3 regions of the Methylobacterium sp. 285MFTsu5.1 genome follow, and region 3 is predicted to be linked to each of the others. Evidence: predicted binding sites of a transcription regulator. Region 3 holds the regulator's gene; each other region holds the start of a gene.
What was found. The regulator LexA, encoded in region 3, represses DNA repair genes until DNA is damaged. The targets are predictions, from matches to a motif close to TGTTCNNNNTGTGTTCNG.

Region 1 (5,291 bases), on a different contig from region 3:
CGCCGCTTCATCCCCCTGAACATCGCGGTCCTGACCGTCTCCGACACCCGCCGCCCGGAGGACGACCGCTCGGGCGACACCCTGACCCAGCGCCTCACCGAGGCGGGGCACATCCTGGCGGCCCGGTCGATCGTCCCGGACGAGGTCCCGGCGATCCGCGCGCGGGTGGAGGCGTGGCTGCGCGACCCCGGCGTCGACGTGGTGATCACCACCGGCGGGACCGGCTTCACCGGCCGCGACGTCACCCCCGAGGCGCTGGAGCCGCTGTTCGAGAAGCGCATGGACGGCTTCTCGGCCGTGTTCCACCGGATCTCGTACGACAAGATCGGCACCTCGACCCTGCAATCCCGCGCCACCGCGGGGGTCGCGCGGGCGACCTACGTGTTCGTGCTGCCGGGCTCGCCCGGCGCCTGCCGCGACGCCTGGGACGGGATCCTGGCCCAGCAGCTCGACTACCGGCACCGGCCCTGCAACTTCGTGGAGATCATGCCGCGCCTCGACGAGCACCTGCGGCGCGGCGCGAGCCTCACGGTGTGAGGCCGCGCGCTACGCGAGGTTCCCCTCCTTGCGGCGCAGGACCGAGTGCTTGCGGCCGTAGAAGAAGTACACGACGAGGCCGAGCGCCATCCAGATCACCAGCCGCAGCCACGTGTCGAGGGGCAGGCCGATCATCAGGAGCAGGCAGGACAGGATGCCGAGGATCGGCACGACCGGCACGGCGGGCGCCCGGAACGGCCGCTTCATGGTGCGCTCGGCCCGCCGCAGGTAGAGGACCGAGCCGCAGACGAGGATGAAGGCCGCGAGGGTGCCGATGCTCACCATCTCGCCGAGGATGTGGATCGGCACCAGCGCCGCCACCACGGCGACCGCGGCGCCGATCATCGCCTGGCTGCGATACGGCGTCTGGTAGGTCGGGTGGACGTGGGAGAACATCTTCGGCAGCAGGCCGTCCTGCGCCATGGTGAAGAAGATCCGGCTCTGGCCGTAGAGCAGGACGAGGATCACCGTCGTCAGCCCGGTCAGCGCCCCGAGCTTGATCAGGAGGCTGAACCAGCCGATGCCGATCACGTCGACGCCCTTGGCGATCGGGTCCGGGACGTTGAGGTCCTTGTAGGGCACGAGACCGGTGAGCACGGCGGCGACGAGCACGTACAGGATCGTGCAGACCGCGAGCGAGCCCAGGATGCCGATGGGCATGTCCTTCTGGGGCTTGCGCGCCTCCTGGGCGGCGGTCGAGACCGCGTCGAAGCCGATGAAGGCGAAGAACACCACGCCCGCGCCGCGCAGAACGCCGCTGTAGCCGAAATGGCCGAAGGTCCCGTCGTTGTCCGGGATGAGCGGGCTCCAGTTCGCGGCGTTCACGTGGCCCCAGCCCAGGGCGATGAAGGCGACCACGACGGTGAGCTTCACCGCGACCATGATGTTGTTGAAGAGCGCCGATTCCTTCGTGCCCCGCATCAGCAGGATCGTGATCAGCGCCACGATCAGGACCGCCGGCAGGTTCAGCAGCGCGGTCCCGCCGCCCTCGATCGGCGTGCCCGGCGCGTTGGCGAACTGCGCCGGGATCACGATGCCGACGCTCTTCAGGATGCTGGTCACGTAGCCCGACCAGCCGACCGCCACGGTGGCGGCGCCCATGGCGTATTCGAGGATCAGGTCCCAGCCGATCAGCCACGCGAAGAACTCGCCGAGCGTCGCGTAGGTGTAGGTGTAGCTCGATCCGGCGACCGGGATCAGCGCGGCCATCTCCGAGTAGCAGAGGCCGACGAAGGCGCAGGCGATGCCGCCGAGCACGAAGGACAGCATGATCCCCGGCCCGGCATACTGGGCCGCGGCCGTGCCGGTCAGGACGAAGATGCCGGCGCCGATGATCGCCCCGATGCCCATCGCGGTGATCGAGAGGGCGCCCAGCGACTTCGAGAGCTGTTGCTCGCCCTCGCCGCTCTCGACGATGTCCTCGACCGACTTGCGCCCCATCAGGCCCGACGAATCCATTGCACCATCCTTCCAGATCGGGGTGGCTCAGCGCGTCGACATGTCCGGAGACGGCGACGATCCTGCCGCGCTTCCAGAGTTGTAGAGGCGGATCGACCGACAACAACGTGAGCGGGCGCAAGATTCTTCCGGAGCAAGATTCTCCCGAGCAAGATCTTTCCGGTCAGGCGCGCTCGATCCGAGCGATCAGCGGCCTGACCTTGAGGCGACCCGTGAACGCGCCCTCGGCACGCAGGGCCTCGCGCCGGACGACGTCGCCGGCCCGGGCCTGCCGGGCGCCGACGACGGTCTCCGCCCGTCTGACGAGCCGGCCGAGCCAACGCCCGGCCGGGCGGTGCAGGCGGCCGAGCGCCGTCTCCGGCCGCGCGGTCCCGACGAAGCGGTCGAGGGTGCGGATCCAGCCCTCGGCCGGGACGTCGCCGGCCTCCAGGCACAGGATCCAGTCCCGCCGGGCCGCGGCGGCGCCCGCCGCGTAGGGATTGCCGCCCCGGTGCAGCACGAGGGTCGCGCCCGTGGCCTCCGCGACGGCCGCCACGGCCTCGCTCTCGCGGCCCGCGACGATCACCGCGTCGCCGACGAGGCCGCCGGCCACGCCGGAGACGAGCACGCTGAGCGTGTCGGCCAGGCGATCGATCGCGTCCGGATCGGCCGGTTCGGCCAGATAGGTCACGGCGGAGAGCATGAGCGCGCGCATAGACGATTCTGCGGCGCCGTAAACTGCCCCGCGGCCCGCGCGCCGACGCGTCGCCGTTCGGACGGGCTGCAGAACCGCATTTGCCTGAAAAAAAGGCGCCCGTCGCCATCGCGTTCGCTCTATGTTCTTATATGGATGCGTGAGGGAGGCGAGTCGTCATGGGGGGCACGCGCGACGGGACCGCCTCCGGGGCCGCGCCGCGACTCGGGCCGAGCGTCGCGGAACCGGCCGCCCGGCGGGGGCGCGGCGCGACGGCCAACCCGACGGGCCGATACGAATCCGCCCGGCGCGAGGCGTTCCATGACGAGACCTGGACGGCGGAAGCTCCGGCACCCCTGCGCACGGAGGTCACGCCAGAGCGGTCCGCCCGGATCATCGCGCGCAACAGCTCGCCCGACATCCCGTTCGACCGGTCGATCAACCCGTACCGGGGCTGCGAGCACGGCTGCATCTACTGCTACGCGCGCCCGACCCATGCCTGGCTCGGCCTGTCGCCGGGGCTCGACTTCGAGTCGCGGATCTTCACCAAGCCGGACGCCGCCCGGCTCCTCGCCCGCGAGATCGCCGCGCCGGGCTACCGGCCCGACACGATCGCCCTCGGCACCGCCACGGATCCCTACCAGCCGGTCGAGCGGGAGCACCGGCTCACCCGCGCGGTTCTGGAGGTGCTGCGGGAGGCCCGCCACCCCGTCAGCATCACCACCAAGTCGGACCTCGTGCTGCGCGACCTCGACCTCCTGGCAGAGATGGCGGCGGAGAACCTCGTGCTGGCGGCGATCTCGCTGCCGACGCTGGATCCGGACCTCGCCCGCCGCCTCGACCCGCGGGCGCCGCGGCCGGGCAAGCGGCTCGCGGCGATGCGGGGCCTGAGCGCGGCGGGCGTGCCCGTCATGGTCAACGTCTCGCCGATCATCCCCGGCCTGACGGACCACGAGATCGAATCGATCCTGGCCGAGGCGCGCGCGCGCGGGGCGAGCCGGATCGGCCACGCGCTGCTGCGCCTCCCGGGCGAAGTCGCGGACCTCGTGGCGGACTGGTTCACCGAGCATTATCCCGAACGCAGGGCGCGGGCCTTCGCACTCCTGCGGGAAGCCCGGGGCGGGCGCGAGAACGACCCGCGCTTCGGCCACCGCTTCCGCGGGGAGGGCGCCTACGCGGCGATGATCGGCCAGCGGGTCCGGCTCGCCGGCACGCGTCTCGGTTTCGCCTTCGGGCGCATCGCGCTGAATCGCGACGCCTTCCGGAAGCCCGGCGCGCAGCTGGCGCTGTTCTGACACGCGACCGACGCGGCGGCGCGCGCGAGGCGGCGGACCTGTCCCACAGTACGGTTCAGCGAAAATTCCAGTCATTTTGGCCGGAAGCGGCGTAAAAATACATTTCCAAAGATAGAAAACGACTCAAATGTTGCTCCCAAAGTGGATTTTTAGATGTCTAAGGCGTGAGTAAAATCGCAGAACGTAAGATTGACATCTGTGCCATTGTGGTTCAAATGCCTGAGATCGCGAGGGTTACTGCGAGATTTTGACCAAGTTTGATTGAGTTATCGAATTTCAGTTCTATATTGAGGGTCGTTCTGTGCGTAAGAGCGCGATTTTGTCCGGCGTCCGTGTCCGCAGATCCCGCCAATGGACGCTGTGCGCCGTGATCCGGTCGCGGGCGAGCCTCGCGCCGCGGCCCTGCTCGGTTCTGCCGGTCGCGACTGCCGTCCTTCCTTGAGACGGTAGCGTGTCGGGGTTTCGACCTTCGATGCCGACCGGGCGAACTCCCGGACTCGCCGCGCCCTCGCCGCGCCCTTCGAGCGAACCGGGCCGGCGCCGCGTCGGGGTGCCTGTCGCGTCGCTCAGCCTTTCCGTCGACCGAGGCCGACCGGCCGCCCTGCTCGAACCGGGCAGCCCGGCGGCGGGCCGCGCGCCTCGACGCACCGCGAAGAGAGATCCCGACCCTCATGCTGCGTCTTCCGCGTCCGTCCATCGGCACGATCCTGTGCGCGATCCTGTTCTCACTCAGCGCCATGCTGCTGGCCGCGGGCGCCCGGACGGCGCTGGAGGCCGGGGCGCAGGAGCGGGAGAGCCGCCGCGTCGTCGCGCTCACGGAAGGCAGCCGTATCCTCCTCGAGATCCTGCTCGCCGTGCGCCTCGAGCGGGGGCGGACCCTGCAGGCGCTGATCGCCGCGGACAGGATCCCGCCCGCCGACGCGGCCCTGATCGCCCGACAGCGCGCGACCCGGATCGACCGGCTGGCGGCGCTCCTGAGCCTGGTGCGCGCGATCGACACCGCCGCGGTGGCGAAGACGGTCGATCCGCTCCGACGGGCGCACGAGGCCGTCACCGGCCTGACGTCGCGGATCGACGCGGCCCTCGCGGTCCCGGTCGCGGAGCGCGAGGCCGCGACCGCGGAGGTCGCCGCGACCGCCTTCCGGGATCTGCTCGACGCCCTCACGGCGACCAGCGGGGCCGTCGACGTCACGATCCCGCGCCGGGACGCGGCGCTGGCCCGCGCCCTGGACATCAAGCGCGCCGCCTGGATCACGCGGGTCGCGATCGGCGGCAACGTGGCGCGGGCCGAGACGGCCGTGACGCGGGGCACGGGCTGGTCCGAGGAG
Region 2 (5,291 bases), on a different contig from region 3:
GCGACGAAGCGCTGGGCGATGTTGGCCTGGTAGATGTCGCCGGCCCGGATGTAGGTGCGGACCTTTTCGACTGCTTCTTCATAGCTTTGTCGGTCGAAGTTCGAGCGCCACGCGAGCGGCTGGGCCGTCCGGGCGGGGGCCGGGACCGGCGGCTCCGCGCCGCCGAGCAGGTCGGCGAAGCGGGCGAGCCGCGCCTCCGCGCGGGCCCGCCGCGCGTCCGGCGCGGTCTCGGGGAAACCCGTGGCGACGAGCCGGCCCGTGCCGGCGGCGTGGTCGACGACCAGCGCGGTGTCGTAGAGGTTCAGCGCGATGTCGTGGGTGAGCCCCGCCCGCCGGGCGGGCGGCGCCACCCGCTCCAGCGCCGCGCCGAGGTCGTAGGCGAGGTACCCGATCGCCCCGCCGGGGAACGGCTCCGGGCCTGCCTCGAGCCGGTAGGGTTCGAGGCAGGCCCGGAGCGCGGCCATCGGGCCGCCCGCCACCGGCCTCCCGTCGAGGGTCGCGCGCCCGTCGCGGTAGCGGAACCGCGCGAACGGGTCGGCGGCCACGATCGAGTGCCGCCCCAGCGGGTCGTGCCGCATGGCGCTGTCGAGGAAGGCGAGCCCGGGCAGGGCGCGCAGCCGGGCCGCCGCCGCGACGGGATCGATGAAGGGGATCTCTCGGGTCCACATGACCGGGTTCGGGGCCGTTATCCTCGGGCTGTGCGTCATCCGCTGCCGTCGCACAGGCGATGCCGCGGGGGAAGCGGCAGTTCCACGCAGGCCCCGCCGCCGCGCGCGGGCGGGCCGTGTCCGGGGCGCAGGGCCGCGCCGCCCAATCCTGATGTGGGGTCTGAGGAGCCGGCCGCAAAGCTCTGCCGTAGCGATAGGATCCGCGCCCGGGCTCAGGCTCGCGCGCAGGGCCGGGCACCCCTGCGGCGGCCGGCCTCGCGCGGAGGCGCGGGAGCCTGTATAGGAGCGCGACCCCGAATTCCTGGTCCCGCGCGCCGGGCGGCCGATCGCCCCGCCGGACTGTCCGACCCGAATGCCATGACCGCCACGCCCGCTCCCCGCGGCCCCGCTCCCGGCGCCGCCCCGAAAATCTCGTTCGTCTCGCTGGGCTGCCCGAAGGCGCTGGTCGATTCCGAGCGGATCCTCACCCATCTGCGCGCCGAGGGCTACGAGCTGGCCCGGCGGCACGACGGCGCCGACGTGGTGATCGTCAACACCTGCGGCTTCCTCGATTCCGCCAAGGCGGAGTCGCTCTCGGCCATCGGCGAGGCCATGGCGGAGAACGGCCGCGTCATCGTCACCGGCTGCATGGGCGCGCAGCCGGAGGAGATCCGCGAGAAGTACCCCGACCTCCTGGCGGTGACCGGGCCCCAGGCCTACGAGTCGGTGGTGGCGGCCGTCCACGAGGCGGTGCCGCCGGCCCACGACCCGTTCCTCGACCTCGTGCCGCCGCAGGGGATCAAGCTCACCCCGCGCCACTACGCCTACCTGAAGATCTCGGAGGGGTGCAGCAACCGCTGCAGCTTCTGCATCATCCCGAGCTTGCGCGGGAACCTCGTCAGCCGCCCCGCCGCCGACGTGCTGCGCGAGGCCGAGAAGCTGGTGAAGGCCGGCGTGAAGGAGCTGCTGGTCGTCAGCCAGGACACCAGCGCCTACGGCGTCGACATCCGCTACAGTGAGAGCCCGTGGCGCGACCGGCAGGTCCGGGCGAAGTTCTACGACCTGACCCGGGAACTCGGCGAGCTCGGCGCTTGGGTGCGGTTGCACTACGTCTACCCCTACCCGCACGTGGACGAGGTCATCCCGCTGATGGCCGAGGGCAAGGTGCTCCCCTACCTCGACATGCCGCTCCAGCACGCGAGCCCCTCGGTGCTCAAGCGCATGCGCCGCCCCGGCAACCAGGAGCGCCAGCTCGACCGGATCCGCAGCTGGCGGCAGATCTGCCCGGAGCTGGCGATCCGCTCGACCTTCATCGTCGGCTTCCCGGGCGAGACCGAGGCCGAGTTCGAGGAGCTGCTGGCCTGGCTGCAGGAGGCCAAGCTCGATCGGGTCGGCTGCTTCGAGTACGAGCCGGTGGCGGGCGCCACCGCCAACGCGCTGGGCGACCTCGTGCCCCCGGCGGTGAAGGCCGAGCGCAAGCGCCGGTTCATGGAGACCCAGAACGGCATCGCGCTCCGGCTGCAGCGGGCCAAGGTCGGCAAGCGGCTGCCCATCATCGTCGATTCCGTCGAGGGCGGGGTCGCACGGGGCCGGTCCAAGGCCGACGCGCCGGAGATCGACGGCAATGTCCACGCCGCGTTCCGGCGCCCGGTGCGGGTCGGCGACATCGTCACGGTGAAGATCGACCGGGCCGAGGCCTACGACCTCTACGGCAGCGTCGCCTGACGGCAGACCCCGTCTTTGCGAGCGCAGCGAAGCAATCCAGGGATGCGCTGCGCTCGGGGACGTCGCGCTGCCCTCTCGTCGCTTCGCTTCGCTGCGCTCGCGACGGGCGCCGGGCGGACTCCTGTTGACGCCGCGTCCGGCGCGGCTTGACCCCGCCCGCCCCGCGCGGTCTTTCGGAACAGATCAGGAACTTGGTCGGGACCCGAGGCGGCGATGGATCCGGAGGTCGCGCTCCGAAAGATCATCCACATCGACATGGACGCGTTCTACGCCTCCGTGGAGCAGCGCGACGACCCGTCGCTGCGCGGCCGGCCGCTGGCGGTCGGCGGCTCCCGGGAGCGCGGGGTGGTGGCCGCTGCGAGCTACGAGGCCCGAAAATTCGGTGTCCGCTCCGCCATGCCGTCGGCCACCGCGCGGCGGCTGTGCCCGGACCTGCTGTTCGTGAAGCCGCGCTTCGAGGTCTACCGGGCGGTCTCCGAGGAGATCCGGGCGGTCTTCGCCCGGCACACGGCCATCATCGAGCCGGTGGCCCTCGACGAGGCCTATCTCGACGTCACCGAGAACCTCCTGGGCCTCCCGACGGCGACGGCCGTGGCGAAGGCGATCCGGGCCGAGATCCTGGAACGGACCGGACTCATCGCCTCGGCCGGGGTCTCGTACAACAAGTTCCTCGCCAAGGTGGCGTCCGACCACCGCAAGCCCGACGCCCTGTTCGTCATCACCCCCGCCATGGGGCCGGACTTCGTGGCGGCGCTGCCGATCGGCCGGTTCCACGGCGTCGGCCCGGTCACCGAGGCGAAGATGAAGCGGCTCGGGATCGAGACCGGGGCGGATCTGCGCGCCTGGACGCCGGAGCGCCTGCGCGAGACCTTCGGCTCCGCGGGCGCCTACTACCACGCGGTCGCCCGCGGGATCGACGCGCGGCCGGTCCGCGCCCACCGGGTGCGCAAGTCGATCGGGGCCGAGACCACCTTCTCGGACGACACCGCCGCTTTCGAGGTCCTGGCCGCCCGGCTGGCGCCGCTGTTCGACAAGGTCTGGGCGGGCGCCGACGCCAAGGGCATGCGCGCCCGGACCGTGACCCTGAAGCTCAAGTTCTCGGATTTCGCGCAGGTCACCCGGGCGAAGTCCCTCGCCGTGCCGGTGGCCGACCGGGCCGCCCTGGAGCGGATCGGCCTCGACCTGCTCGCCGGCCTGTTCCCCCTGCGCCGCAGCGCGCGGCTGATCGGGGTGTCGCTGTCGGGCTTCGCGCAGGACGCGCCCGAGGCGCCGCTCCAGCTCGGGCTGGCGCTCTGACACGGCCTCCGGGGCAGGCCCCCGCTCCGTCATCACGGGCGCAGCGAAGTGGCCCCGGGCAGCAGGACATCGGTCAGCGTGGCGCTACCCTGGATCGCTTCGCTCCACTCGCAACGACGACGGTGGGGAAGCGATCAACCGGAAAGCGATGGAGCCGCCGCCGTCATGCACGACACGGCGCCTGTGCGGTTCCGCACGTCGGGAAGGCCGGGTCGATCGCAGGGCGGAGCGATCCGGTACGGATCAGGGTTTCTCGAGCCCGCGCGAACACGAGGACCCTGTCGATGCCGAAGCACGCCCGCCTGGCCCTGGCCGCCGCGCTTCTATCGGCCCTCGCGGCGGGCGCCGCCCGCGCGGACGGCACATCCGCTTTCGGGGCCGCCAACGCGGCCCAGCTCCGGGGCTACACCGCGAGCCCGGCCCAGGTCTACGTTCCGGCAGGCGGCCCGAGCGCCAGGCCCGCGGCCCCCGCACCGCACCGGCCGAAGGCGCCGGCGCGCAGTCGCTGAGATCGACCCGGGCCGCACCGGCCCGGGCATCCGGTCACGCGTTCTCGGTCACGCGTTCTTGCGCGGCCGGTGGTCGGGGTCGATGCCGCCATCGAGCTTCGTCTCGTTGTCGACGTCGCCCTCGAAGGTCGAATCCGCCTGCAGATCCGCGGGGTCGGCGCCGCTCATCCCCTTCGAGGTGCCGATCCCGGGATTGCCCTTGAGGTCGGCGTCCGTGGGCGTGTCGGTCTTCGGGTGCTTGGATGACATGCAGGCTCCTGTCGGATGCTGATGTCGGGCCAACGCGTCGGCGCGGGGCCGGTCTCCCGCGCGGCGTGCGGCGGTTCGCCTCCCGGTCCCTGCACGCCCTCAAGCGATCTCCGCCGCGGCGATCCGGCGGACGCCCGCCGCCTCCATCCGCGCCCAGGCCCGCGCGAGCGACCCGTCCACGTCGATCCCGCGCACCGCGTCCGCCACCACGAGGACGTCGAACCCCGCGTCGCGCGCGTCGAGCGCGCTCCAGGCGACGCAGAAATCGGTGGCGAGGCCGCACACGGCGACGCGGGTGATGCCGCGCTCCCGGAGCGCCCCGGCGAGGCCGGTGCGCGTGGCCCGGTCGGCTTCCAGGAAGGCCGAGTAGCTGTCGACCCGCGGATCCAGCCCCTTGCGCACCACCAGGCTCGCCCGGTCGGTGGCGAGGTCCGGCGCGAAGGCGGCCCCGCGACTGCCCTGGACGCAGTGGCGCGGCCACAGCACCTGCGGTCCGTAGGGCAGCGTCACGGTCTCGAACGGGGCCCGCCCCGGATGGGTCTCGGCGAAGGAGACGTGATCGGCCGGATGCCAGTCCTGCATCAGCACCACGTGCCGGAAGCGGTGCTGGAGCGCGTTGATCGGGCCGATCACCGCGTCGCCCCCCGGGACGGGGAGCGCCCCGCCCGGCAGGAAGTCGACCTGCACGTCGACGACGAGGAGCAGGTCGGCGTTGCCGGGCGTCACGGCCGCTCCCTACGGCAGCATCACGATCGAGCCGGTGGTCTCCCGGCCCGCGAGGTCGCGGTGGACCTGCTGCGCCTCGGCCAGCGGGTAGGTGGCGTTGACGGCGATCTTCACCGCGCCGTCGCGGACCACCTTGAAC
Region 3 (5,291 bases):
CATCGCGGCCGAGCGCTCGCTGATCATGACCCTGATCATGCTCGGCGCGATCCTGGTGGACCGGCCGGCCCTGTCGATGCGCAACCTCGCCCTCGCGGCGCTGATCGCGCTCGCCCGGGAGCCGGAGGGCCTGCTCGGCCCGAGCTTCCAGATGTCCTTCGGCGCCGTGGCCGGGCTGATCGCCTGCGCGCGGCTGATCGACGGGCGGCTGCTCGTGCGCCCGGGGGCCGGGCGGATCGGGCGGCTCGTCGGGACCGGCCTGTCGGCGATCACCGGGACCCTGGCCACGACCCTGGTGGCGCAGGTCGCGACGGCCCCCTTCGCCACCTACCACTTCCAGACGGTCCAGCCCTTCGGCCTCGTCGGCAACGCCCTGACCCTGCCGCTCGTCTCCCTGGTGGTGATGCCGGCCGCGGTAATCGGCTGCCTCGCCTATCCCTTCGCCCTCGACCGGCCGGTCTGGTGGCTGATGGGGCAGGCGGTGGCCGGGATGCTGGCGATCTCGGACTGGATCGCCGGGTTCGAGCGGGCGGTCCTGGTGCTGCCGGCCTTCGGCGCCGGGGCGCTCGCCCTGCTGACCGCCGGCCTGCTGCTGGGGACGCTGCCGGCCTCGCGCCTGCGCTGGCTCGCCGTGCCGCCGGTCCTGCTCGGGCTCGTCCTCGCGGCCCGGCCCAACCACTACGACCTCTACGTCGACCGGCAGGGCGCGGGGGCCGCGGTGAGGGGCCCGGACGGGCGGCTCGCGGCCCTCGGCAGCCCTTCGGGCTTCGTCCTCGAGCAGTGGCTGAAGGCGGACGGCGACGGGCGGCGGTCCGCGGGGCTGATCGTCCGGTCCGGCAGCGGGCGCTGCGACCGGCTCGGCTGCACCGCCCGGCTGCCGGACGGGCGGGCGGTCGCCCTGGTCCGGGACCGGCGGGCCTTCCCGGAGGATTGCGCCCGCGCCGCGGTGCTGATCACGGGCCTCGCGGCGCCGCCGACCTGCACGGGGCCGCTGGTGATCGACCGGCGCGTCCTCGCCGCCCGCGGGGCCGTGGCCCTCCGGACCGACGGCGACGGCTTCGCCGCGCGCTACGCCCGGGACGACGGCCGCGCCGTGCCCTGGCGGCCGGCCGCCGGGCGCGGGCCGGGACCGCCGCGGCCGGTCACCGCGGAGCCGGGCGACCGCCCCGCGGAGGACGGGGTCGCCGCGACGCCGGAGGCCGACGCCGCGCCGGGCGGAGACCTCGCCCCCGGCGACGCGCCGGCCGAGCCGCTTCAGTAGCGGCGGACGAGGCTCACAAGGCGGCCCTGGATCCGGACCCGGTCGGGCCCGAGCACGCGGGTCTCGTAGGCCGGGTTGGCGGCCTCGAGGGCGATCGACGAGCCGCGGCGGCGCAGGCGCTTGAGCGTCGCCTCCTCGTCGTCGATCAGCGCCACGATGATGTCGCCGGTATTGGCCGTCTCCTGCTTGCGGATGACCACGAGGTCGCCGTCCAGGATGCCCGCCTCGACCATCGAGTCGCCGCGCACCTCGAGGGCGTAGTGCTCGCCGCCGGCCACGAAGTCCGGCGACAGGGTGATGGCGTGGCTCTGGTTCTGGATCGCCGAGACGGGGGTACCGGCCGCGATCCGGCCCATGACCGGGATCGAGATGGCGCGGCCGGACTCGTCGATCATCCGCGTGCTCGCCGGGGCCGGCGGCTGCTTGGACTTACCGCCCTCGACCACGCTCGGCGTGAAGCGGCGCGGCTCGGCGGGGGCCTGAGTCGCCGGAGCGGCCTGGGTCAGGCTCTCGGGGATCCGGATCACCTCGATGGCGCGCGCCCGATTCGGAAGGCGCCGGAGGAAGCCGCGCTCCTCGAGCGCCGTGATCAGCCGGTGGATGCCGGATTTCGACTTGAGATCGAGGGCATCCTTCATCTCGTCGAACGACGGCGGGACACCGCATTCCTGCATCCGGCTCTGGATGAATCGCAGGAGGTCCAGCTGCTTGCGCGTGAGCATCGACGGGGGACTCGCGGCTTGGCGGACCGCCACGTGACGGTCTCCGAAACAAATCACGAACAGGTTAAACGTTCCGCAAGTGTTCCGCAAGAGCGGCACCGCTCGGCTCGGCGCGCCGCGGGCGCGCCCGCGGGAGAAGGTCGAGAAACGCATTGACGGCGCAAGCGGAGCCGTTTCAATGCATCGCGGCGCCCCGCCGGGAAGGCGGCGGATCCGGGGTGCGGGCTGGGACCCTCTTGGAATGACGAGGATGCGACGACCCGCAGCTCTGCTGCCCCTCGGCCTCGCCGCCCTCGGCCTCGCCGGCTGCACCACCGGATTCTCCTACATCTCGCGGAACTACGTGGCGCTCACTCCCCAGGTCGTCACGATCGGCTGCAAGGAGCCCTACGAGGTCTACGACAACCGGCAGCTGCGCCGGATGCTGATCGTGTCCAACGCCCTGCGCGAGTATACCGGCTGCAACCTGAGCGAGGTCCGGATCGATCCGGAGCCGGGCGCCACCCGGGTGAAGCGCTTCCGCACCGCCGCCCGGGCCTATCTCGACGAGACCGTGCGCGAGGATTGCCGGATCACCGGCGAGACCGTGTTCGATCCGCTGAAGACCGAGTTCGCCTACGCCTGCGACGCGCCGATCGAGAAGCGCGGCACCGTGGTCCCCCGCCTGCCGGGCCGCAATCCGGGCCTCGGCGTGCGCTGACCGGCCGGCGGCGCGTCCTCAGGCGCCCGGCTTCGGGAAGGTCCGCTCCGCGGCGTCGCCGGCGGCGGCCAGCAGGGCGCGGGCGAAGGCCCGGGCCTCCGTCCGGTCGAGCACGATCGCGGCGGTGACCGGCGCACCGCCGAGGTCGGCGAGGGCGAGTTCCAGGCGCACCCCGTCGGGCACGGCGCTCGCCTGAAGGCTCCAGCCGGAGCCCCGGTCCGTGCTCTCCGCCATCGTGTTCCTCCCGCATGCCCGGCACGGCGCCGCGCGCCCACCGGAACGGCCAGGCCCGGGACCGCTCCCGGAGCCGCGCTCCGATCTTCCCTGCCTCGCCTGTCCGCGTTCCTCAAGGCCACAGGCCGCGCAGGGGTGGAGATGCGCGCCGTCGCGGATGCCGGCGGCCGCATCGCGGCGACGCGGGGCGGCACGGGTCCGCGCCCGCGCCGCAGCGCGGGCGAGGGCAGGGGCGGCCGGGATGGGAGCCGGCTTCGGGGCGATTGACGCGAGGCCGCCGATGATGTCTCCCGCGGGCTCCGATCAGGTGGAGTTCGAACATGCAAGAGATCTGGTTCCGCACGGGCGAGGCCACGGTGCTGGCGGCCGAGGGCCAGTACACCGACGCCATGCCGGAGGTGCTGATCGGCTCGGTGCGCGGCCCGGTCGGTCAGGCCTTCGCGTCGATGATGGGGCAGGTCCAGGGCCACACGCGGATGTTCGTGGTGCGCGACCTCAACCAGCTCGTGCGCCCGGCCACGATGATGACCACCAAGGTCACGATCCACACGGCCGAGTATGCCGAGCTCCTCGGCGGCGTGGTCCAGGCCGCCACCGGCGACGCGATCGTGGACTGCATCATCGAGGGCATCCTGCCGAAGGACGGGCTCGACGAGCTGTGCATGATCATCATGATCTGGCTCGATCAGCGCTGCGCCGAGGACGACAACCTCGACCAGAAGGACCTCTACCGGACCAACTACGAGGCCACGAAACTCGCCATCGCCCGCGCCCTCAAGGGCGAGCCCACGGTCGACGAGCTGATCGCCAACCGGAAGACCGTGAAGCACTACGCGCTCGACGGCGTGATCGAGTACTGAGCGGGCCCAGGCCACGCATCCTGCCGGCTCAGGTCCGCCTCAGCCCGGCGGGATACGCCCCACCGAGCACAGGGTGCGCATCGTGCTGCTGCCCGGGTCGGTGTAGCAGGACGCCGACCAGCCGTTCTGCTGGATGAACGACTTGCGCCGCTCCGCCAGCGCGGTCCGGTAGGCGGTGGCGATGATCGGCTCGACGGTCGCGGCCGGTTGGCCGATGAGGATCTCGGAGGCCACCGACAGGTCGCGGAAGAAGGTCGCCGAGGGGCTCGGCTCGGCGGAGGTCGCCTGCACGATCGGCTCGGCCCGGCAGGTCACGTCGAACTTGATCGGGCCGGCCACGCGGATGTCGATGCTGGGGCCGGCGCGCTTGCCGACCCGGCCGCCGATCGCGTCGGCGATCTGGCGGGTGAGGTCGTCGCAGCTGTCGGCCCGGGCGGCCTCCGCCAGGAGGGGCAGGGCCGCGCAGGCGGCGAGGAGGAGGCGCGGGACGGCGAAGCTCGACATCGCCGCACTCTACGCGCGGCGCGGGGCCTGTCGAGGGGCCTGTCGAGGGGCTGGTCGAGGGGCTGGTCGAAGTGCCGGCCTCAGTGGAAATCCCGGCTGGGGAACACGCGCCGGTCCGGGGGCACGCCGAAATCCGTGTTCTCGGGCGGCAGCTTCATGCCGGCCTCGCGCAGATCGCGCAGGGCAGCGGTGAGGTCGCGAAACCCCTCCGCCACGAGGTGGACCACCCCGTCCGCCCGCTGGATCCGGCCGCGCACGGCGAGGAACCGCGCCTGCATGGCGATCCGGCGGTTCGCCTCGAACACGGTCTTCCAGACGATCACGTTGGCGATACCGGTCTCGTCCTCCAGCGTCAGGAAGACCACGCCCTTGGCGGTGCCGGGCCGCTGGCGGATCAGCACGAGCCCTGCCACCGTGACCCGCGCCCCCTGGGGCAGCGCCGGATCGAGATGGGCCCGGGCCGGAATCGCGCCGATCCGGGCGAGCCGCCCCCGGAAGAACGCGACCGGGTGCCCCTGGAGCGACAGGCCGGTGGCGGCGTAATCCTCGGCCACGGCCTCGGACGGGGCCAGGGGCTGAAGGTCCACCGCCGGCTCGTGCCGGAACAGGCCGTCATCGGCGTGCCACGCGAAGAGCGGCAGGGGTGCGTCGAGAAGATGGGCGCGGCGCTCGCTCGCATCGGCCTTGGCGGCCTTGCGGGATGACGTCCCTTCCAGGGTGCGGACCATCCACAGGGCGGCGCGCCGGTCGAGGCCGAGCGAGCGGAACGCGTCCGCCTCCGCCAGCCGCTCCAGGGCGTTGCGGGGCAGGGCGAGGGACGCCTGCAGGCCCTCGATGCTGGCGTAGCCGTTGGCGCGCAGCCGCACGAGCCGGCGCATCGCGGCCTCGGGCAGGCCGCGCACGACGCGCAGACCGATCCGCACGGCGTGCAGCGCCGGATCCCCGGCCGGCTCCAGGGTGCAGTCCCAGTCGCTGGCGTTGACGCAGACGCCCCGCACCTCGACCCCGTG

Region 1: H288_RS0111120 (PA0069 family radical SAM protein) is a predicted target of LexA. The motif match lies at 2,801-2,818, and genes of this name have one in related genera.
Region 2: dinB (DNA polymerase IV) is a predicted target of LexA. The motif match lies at 2,547-2,564, and genes of this name have one in related genera.

What each region holds. Positions count from the first base shown of each region.
Region 1 covers NZ_KB911274.1:204,544-209,834, reverse strand. Annotated here, with positions in the region: gene moaB (molybdenum cofactor biosynthesis protein B) at 1-537, shown strand, start outside; gene H288_RS0111130 (amino acid permease) at 547-1,995, opposite strand; gene H288_RS0111125 (hypothetical protein) at 2,159-2,689, opposite strand; gene H288_RS0111120 (PA0069 family radical SAM protein) at 2,848-3,963, shown strand; gene H288_RS0111115 (HAMP domain-containing methyl-accepting chemotaxis protein) at 4,635-5,291, shown strand, end outside.
Region 2 covers NZ_KB911277.1:138,760-144,050, reverse strand. Annotated here, with positions in the region: gene pabB (aminodeoxychorismate synthase component I) at 1-668, opposite strand, end outside; gene rimO (30S ribosomal protein S12 methylthiotransferase RimO) at 1,026-2,372, shown strand; gene dinB (DNA polymerase IV) at 2,586-3,668, shown strand; gene H288_RS0114455 (hypothetical protein) at 3,953-4,177, shown strand; gene H288_RS0114450 (hypothetical protein) at 4,226-4,426, opposite strand; gene pncA (bifunctional nicotinamidase/pyrazinamidase) at 4,526-5,152, opposite strand; gene H288_RS0114440 (quinone oxidoreductase) at 5,162-5,291, opposite strand, start outside.
Region 3 covers NZ_KB911273.1:100,840-106,130, forward strand. Annotated here, with positions in the region: gene H288_RS0109075 (ComEC/Rec2 family competence protein) at 1-1,261, shown strand, start outside; gene lexA (transcriptional repressor LexA) at 1,255-1,983, opposite strand; gene H288_RS0109085 (hypothetical protein) at 2,234-2,683, shown strand; gene H288_RS0109090 (hypothetical protein) at 2,702-2,917, opposite strand; gene fae (formaldehyde-activating enzyme) at 3,238-3,777, shown strand; gene H288_RS0109100 (hypothetical protein) at 3,817-4,281, opposite strand; gene H288_RS0109105 (error-prone DNA polymerase) at 4,362-5,291, opposite strand, start outside.